Regions from separate parts of the Bradyrhizobium sp. HKCCYLRH3061 genome, predicted to be linked through region 1. Evidence: predicted binding sites of a transcription regulator. Region 1 holds the regulator's gene; the other holds the start of a gene.
What was found. The regulator PhoB, encoded in region 1, activates phosphate uptake and scavenging genes when phosphate is short. The targets are predictions, from matches to a motif close to TGTCATNNANCTGTCAT.
Positions count from the first base shown of each region.

Region 1 (3,388 bases):
GCGGACCCAGGATTACATCACCGGCCGGTTCGGCTGACGCCGACGACATTGACTTCAGGAGATCATCATGGCCAGTGAACATACCGCCAAGGCGTTCGACAGCGATCTGCAGGATCTCACCCGGCTGGTGTCGGAAATGGGCGGCCTCGCCGAGCGTCTGATCGTCGATTCCGTCGATGCGCTGGTGCGGCGCGACATCGCACTCGGCCAGAAGGTGGTCGCCACCGACGCCGAGGTCGACAAGCTGCAGCGCATCATCGAGGAGCGCGCCGTTCTTACCATCGCCCGGCGACAGCCGATGGCGGTCGACCTGCGCGAGATCGTCGGTGCGATGCGGGTCGCCACCGATCTGGAGCGCATCGGCGATCTCGCCAAGAACATCGGCAAGCGCGTCGCGGCGCTGGAGAGCGACTTCCATCCGCTCAAGCTGATCCGCGGGCTCGAGCACATGACCGACCTGGTGCAGTCGCAGGTCAAGACGGTGCTGGACGCCTATGCCGCGCACGATTTGCCGGCGGCGATGACGGTGTGGAAGGGCGACGAGGAGGTCGACGCCATCTGCACCTCGCTGTTCCGCGAACTCCTGACCTACATGATGGAGGATCCGCGCAACATCTCGTTCTGCATCCATCTGATGTTCTGCGCCAAGAACATCGAGCGCATCGGCGATCACGCGACCAACATCGCGGAGACCGTCTTCTATATGATCGAAGGCCAGCAGATCATGGACAAGCGCCCGAAGGGCGACATGACGAGCTTCGCATCGACGATCCCCGGCAACTGAGAGAGACGGTTCTGACATGGGCGCCCGAATTCTGGTGGTGGAGGACGAGGAGGCGCTGACGACGCTCCTGCGCTACAACCTCGAGGCCGAAGGCTACGAGGTCGAGACGGTGGCGCGCGGAGACGAGGCCGACACACGGCTGAAGGAGCGCGTTCCCGATCTCGTCGTGCTCGACTGGATGCTGCCGGGCCTGTCCGGCATCGAGCTGTGCCGCCGCCTGCGGGCGCGGTCCGAGACCCGGCAATTGCCGATCATCATGCTCACCGCGCGCGGCGAGGAGAGCGAGCGCGTGCGCGGCCTCGCGACCGGCGCCGACGACTACATCGTCAAGCCGTTCTCGGTGCCGGAGCTGCTGGCGCGCGTGAAGGGCCTGCTGCGGCGGGCGAGCCCGGAGCGGCTGGCGACCGTGCTGTCCTATGGCGACATCGAGCTCGACCGCGAGAAGCGCCGCGTGGCGCGCTCGGGACGGCCGATCGATCTCGGCCCGACCGAATACCGCCTGCTCGAGTTTTTCCTGGAGCATCCCGGCCGCGTGTTCAGCCGTGAGCAGCTGCTCGACAGCGTCTGGGGCCGCGACATCTATATCGACGAGCGCACGGTCGACGTCCATATCGGCCGCCTGCGCAAGCTGCTCAATCCGGGCCGCGAGCAGGACCCGATCCGCACCGTGCGCGGCGCCGGCTATGCGCTCGATGATCGCTTCGCCAAGAGCGAGCAGGTGTAAGGGGCGATCGGGCGTGAGGATGAAGCAGGTGTGAGGCGCGAGGGGGCCCGATTGAGGAGATCGCGGTCCGCTTTCCGCCACGCCGCCGCCGTCTTGATCGTGTCTGCTTCGTGGCCCGTCACGATGTTTCGGTCCCAGCGGACGCCCTTGATCAAGACCATCATCATATCTCTAGCCGTGCTGCTCGGCAGCGCGGCGGGCGCCGCGGCCGCCGAGCTCGAAGACGCGGTCGCCGCGGCGGGAAACGGACAGCACGCCGCGGCGATGCGCCGCCTGCTGCCGCTGGCCGCCAAGGGCGATGCGCGGGCGCAGTTCGACGTCGGCTTCATGGAGGCCTTCGGCTGGGGCCAACCGCGCAACCCCGCCGAGGCGCTGGCGTGGTATCGCAAGGCCGCCGATCAGGGCCTCGCCGTCGCCCAGCATTATCTCGGCATCGCCTATGTCAACGGCGAAGGTGTCGCGAGCAATTATGGCGAAGCCGGCCGCTGGTTCAGCCGCGCGGCAGCGCAGGGCTTCGCCCAGTCGCAATACATGCTGGGCCTGATGCTGCTCGACGGTCGCGGCGTGAAGCAGGACGTCGTGCAGGGCTACGCCTGGCTGGTGATGGCGGGTCGCAGCGGCGTGCGATCGGCCGGCCGCGACGTGCAGAGGGTCAAGCTGACCGAGCCGCAGCGCGTCCAGGCCCAGAGCGCCATTGCGGCCTGGCGGCCGAAGCCGGAATCGGCGGAGGCGGGCGTCGCCGCTCCGCGTCCGGAGCAACTGCTCGGGCTCGACCGCCACATCGGCGAGGTCGTCGATCCCACCTCGTGGCCGGCGTCGTCGATCGGCGTCGTCACCGTCGCGCAATACTCGACCGGCGGCTGGTGCACCGGCACTCTGGTCGCGCCGCGCGTCGTGCTCACCGCCGCGCATTGCGTGTTCAACGGCGTCGCGCAGGTCAGCCCCGGCAATGTCCGCTTCCTGGCCGGCATGAACAGGGGCACGCCGGCGGCATCGTCGGTCGCCGACAAGCTGATCGTGGCGCCGGACTTCGTCCCGACCCGGCACGACAGATGGTCGCTCGACCGCTCGCCCGCCGATTGGGCGCTGATCGTGCTGAAGGATGCGCTGCCGTCGAAGCCGGTCGCGGTCAAGGCGCTGACGCGCGAGGAACTGCAGGCTGCGACCAAGGCTGGCGCCATTTCCGAGATCGGCTACGGCCAGGAGCGGCGCTATTCGCCGACCGGCCAGCGCAATTGCAGCGCCGGCATGACCAGCGATGCCCGGCTGCTGACGGTGCATTGCCTCGCCAATTTCGGCTATTCGGGCTCGCCGATCCTGGCCGAGGTCGGCGGGCAGCCGACCGTTGTCGGCATCTTCTCGGCGTTCCACGAGGAGACCCGGCTGATGTTCGCCGCGCCCGCAAGCCAGTTCGAGGCCGTCGTGCGGCGCGAGATTGCGGCGCAGAGTGCCTCGGCGCGGTGAAGGGGGAGGGGACGAGAGAGGTCCCGCCGCTGGTCACGATCTGTGCGCGACTGGATAGCGGGTTGCCAAGCGAGCGGGCGATCCGGCAAGTGCAGCCGATTTTTTCCTGCAGCTTTCGCCTGCAGCGGGGCTTTACCGAACTGGCCTGGCTCTTGCTATAGTTCGAGTATGACGATTGTTCCAATTGATCATCCTCGTGCCCCGCGGCTGCTGTGGTGGCGGTCGCAGCCCGGCAGGACCGTTGCGCTCGTCGCTGGGCTGGTCGCGGCCAATGCGGTGGCCTGGGCCTGGGCATTCGCGCTCTACGCCGACCGGCCCGCCATCGTCGGCACCGCGATGCTGGCCTGGCTGCTCGGACTGCGCCATGCCGTCGATGCGGACCACATCGCGGCGATCGACAATGTGGTGCGGAAGCT
Region 1 covers NZ_JBNPUE010000001.1:514,352-517,739, reverse strand. Annotated here, with positions in the region: gene pstB (phosphate ABC transporter ATP-binding protein PstB) at 1-37, shown strand, start outside; gene phoU (phosphate signaling complex protein PhoU) at 68-784, shown strand; gene phoB (phosphate regulon transcriptional regulator PhoB) at 801-1,508, shown strand; gene ACQR2C_RS02465 (trypsin-like serine protease) at 1,656-2,972, shown strand; gene ACQR2C_RS02460 (HoxN/HupN/NixA family nickel/cobalt transporter) at 3,141-3,388, shown strand, end outside.

Region 2 (3,388 bases), on a different contig from region 1:
ATCGCCGGGATCCTTGCGGTCGTCGGCGCTTTGACGGGTGCCTACTATTTTGCGATGCGTCCCGTGGTGCTCAAGATCGCGGTCGGTCCGCCCAACAGCGACGACCTGAAGGTCGTCCAGGCCCTGACCCAGGCCTTTTCCCAGTCGCACGCCTCCGTCAGGCTGCGGCCGGTTCCGACCGAGGGCGCCGCCGAGAGCGCGCAGGCGCTGGCCGCCGCCAAGGTGGATCTTGCGATCGTGCGGGGTGACCTCGAGGTCCCAAAGAACGCACAGGCGGTGGCGACGCTGCGCAAGAACGTCGTCATCCTCTGGGTGCCCTCGTCCGGCAAGGGCAAGAGCCGCAAAGGTGGCGCCAAGATCACGAAGATCTCGCAGCTCGCGGGCCACAAAGTCGGCATCATCGGCCGGACGCCGGCGAACGCGAACCTGCTGAAGGTCATCCTGCGCCAATATGGCGTCGACCCCAGCAAGGTCGAGATCGTCCAATTCCCGATCACCGAGGCCGCCGAAGCGGTCCGAAGCCAGAGGGCCGATGTCTATCTGGCGGCCGGTCCCATCAACAGCAAGATCACGGCGGATGCGATCGCCGCCGCCACCAAGGAAAGCGGGCCTCCGACGTTCCTGGCCATCGATTCCGCCGCAGCCATCGCACAGAACCATCCCGAATACGAGGCCACCGAGATTCCGGCCGGCGCGTTCGGCGGGGCGCCCGATCGCCCCGAAGATGAAGTGAAGACGATCAGCTTCAATCACCACATCGTGGCACGCAAGGGCCTCACCGACTCGACGGTCTCGACGTTCACGCATCAGCTGTTCTCGGTGCGCCAGCAATTGCTGTCGGAATTTCCGCTTGCCGCCAAGATCGAGACGCCGGACACCGACAAGGACGCGGCGATCCCCGCTCATCCCGGCGCGGCGGCGTTCGTCGACGGCGAGGAGAAGACCTTCCTCGACCGCTACAGCGACTACATCTGGTGGAGCCTGATGGCGCTTTCGGCGATGGGGTCGGCCGGTGCGTGGTTCGCCGGCTATCTCAAGCGCGACGAACGCACCATCAACACCTCGCTGCGCGATCGTCTGCTGGAGATGATCACCATCGCGCGCAGGAGCGATTCGACCGAGGAGCTCGACCAATTGCAGAGCGAGGCCGACGAGATCCTGCGCAACACGCTGACCTTCTTCGAGGACGGTGCGATCGAGCACGCTGCGTTGACCGCGTTCAACATCGCGCTCGAGCAGTTCCACAACGCGGTGGCCGATCGCAAGCTCATCCTGATGAGCATGCCCGCCAATCTGCAGCGAACCGGCGCGCAGTTGCGTGCCGCCGGCACCTGAGGTCGGACCACGCTTGCGCTGCGGCCGTGTCACGCGGCGGCCGGGGCGCGATTGTAATTCCAGCGTCATCAATCTTTCCTAGGTCTGCCGGGCCGTGGCTCGCGCCTGCTCCCGCGCGCGATCCGACCAGGAGATCCGCATGACGCTTCGCATTCCTCGACCGCACACAGCCCTGTCCCGCCGCCGCTTCCTGTCGACGGCCGCCGCAGCCGGCGTCACGACGCTGGCGATGCCCTATCTAAGCCGCGCCGCCGACCGGCCGCAGATCACGCATGGCGTGCAGTCCGGCGACGTCGGCATGGATGGCGGCGTGGTCTGGGCGCGTGCCGATCGGCCGTCGCAGATGCTGGTCGAGGTGGCGACCACCGAATCGTTCAAGGACGCGCGGGCGCTGCCACCGATCGCCGCGCTTCCGGAGAGCGACTTCACGGCCAAGATGCTGATCGAAGGCCTGCCGAGCGGCCAGGACATCTTCTACCGCGTCAAGTTCCGCGACCTGTCGCATACCGCGGTCGAAAGCGAGGCCGTGGCCGGCCGCTTCCGCACCGCGCCCGGCAACAAGCGCGACGTCTCGTTCGTCTGGGGCGGGGATGTGGCGGGGCAGGGCTGGGGCATCAATCCCGATGATGGCGGCATGTTCACCTTTGCGACGATGAAGAAGCACCGCCCGGACTTCTTCCTGCATTCCGGCGACACCATCTATGCCGACGGCCCGATCAAGTCCGAGGTAAAGCTGCCGGACAACAAGGTGTGGAAGAACCTCACCGTGGAAGAGAAGGCCAAGGTTGCCGAGACGCTCGATGAATTCCGGGCCGCCCACAAGTACAATTTCCTCGACGAGAACGTTCGCGCCTTCAATGCCGAGGTGCCGATCTTCGTGCAGTGGGACGATCATGAGGTCACCAACAACTGGTCGGCCTCCAAGGAGCTGCCGGCGAGCTACAAGGAGCGCAACATCCAGCTGCTCGCGGCCCGCGCCGCGCGCGCCTTCCACGAGATGTATCCGATGCGCGAGAGCATCATCGAGCCGGGCCGCGTCTATCGCACCATCAACTATGGCCCGCATCTCGACGTATTCGTGCTCGACGAGCGCAGCTACCGCGGCGCCAACGGTCCCAATCTCGAGGACAAATATGGTCCGGCGTCCTACTTCATCGGGCCGGAGCAGATGCGCTGGCTGAAGCAGGCGCTGCTCAATTCGCGCGCGACCTGGAAGGTGATCGCCTCCGACATGCCGCTCAGCATCATCGTCTATGACGACGCGGCCAACAAGAAGGGCTCGGAAGCCATCGCCCAGGGCGACGGTCCGGCGCGCGGCCGCGAGCTCGAGATTGCCGAGATCCTGCGCTTCATCAAGACGGCGCCGATCCAGAACACGGTATGGCTGACGGCGGACGTGCACTACGCGGCCGCGCATTATTACGATCCGAACAAGGCGCAGTTTCAGGACTTCGAGCCGTTCTGGGAGTTCGTCTCCGGTCCGCTACATGCCGGCACGTTCGGTCCGAACGAGCTCGACAACACCTTCGGCCCCGAGGTGCGTTTCATCAAGGCGCCCGGCCTCGACAAGCAGAACCTGCCGCCGTCGGCCGGCATGCAGTTCTTCGGCCACGTCAAGATCGAGGGCGCCACGGGCCAGATGACCGTGACCCTGCGGGATCGCGCCGACGTCGCGCTCTGGTCGACCACGCTCGATCCGAAGCTTGGCTGAGGTGTCGTCGGTCGGCGGCAACACGATCGCGGGCTGCGACGGCGACTAGTCGCGTCGCCGCAGCACCGCCTCGAGCGCCTCGGTCGGACACGGCTTCGGTAGACGCGGCCGGTCGGCGAATGCGGCCGGCACGCGGTCGGCGCCATAACCCGTCGAGAACGCGAAGGGAATGCTGAGCGCCGCCAAGCGCTCGGCAATCGCAAAGCTCTTTTCGCGCACCAGGCCGACATCGAGCAGGGCGAATTGCGGGGCTCGCTCCGCGATCATCGCAAGCGCGGTTGCGACATCGGCCGCGACCCTGATGTCGGGAACGCCGAGGTCGGTGATCGTGTCTTCCAGTCC
Region 2 covers NZ_JBNPUE010000009.1:65,058-68,445, forward strand. Annotated here, with positions in the region: gene ACQR2C_RS16345 (TAXI family TRAP transporter solute-binding subunit) at 1-1,335, shown strand, start outside; gene ACQR2C_RS16350 (alkaline phosphatase D family protein) at 1,475-3,046, shown strand; gene ACQR2C_RS16355 (response regulator) at 3,092-3,388, opposite strand, start outside.
Region 2: ACQR2C_RS16350 (alkaline phosphatase D family protein) is a predicted target of PhoB. The motif match lies at 1,388-1,404, and genes of this name have one in related genera.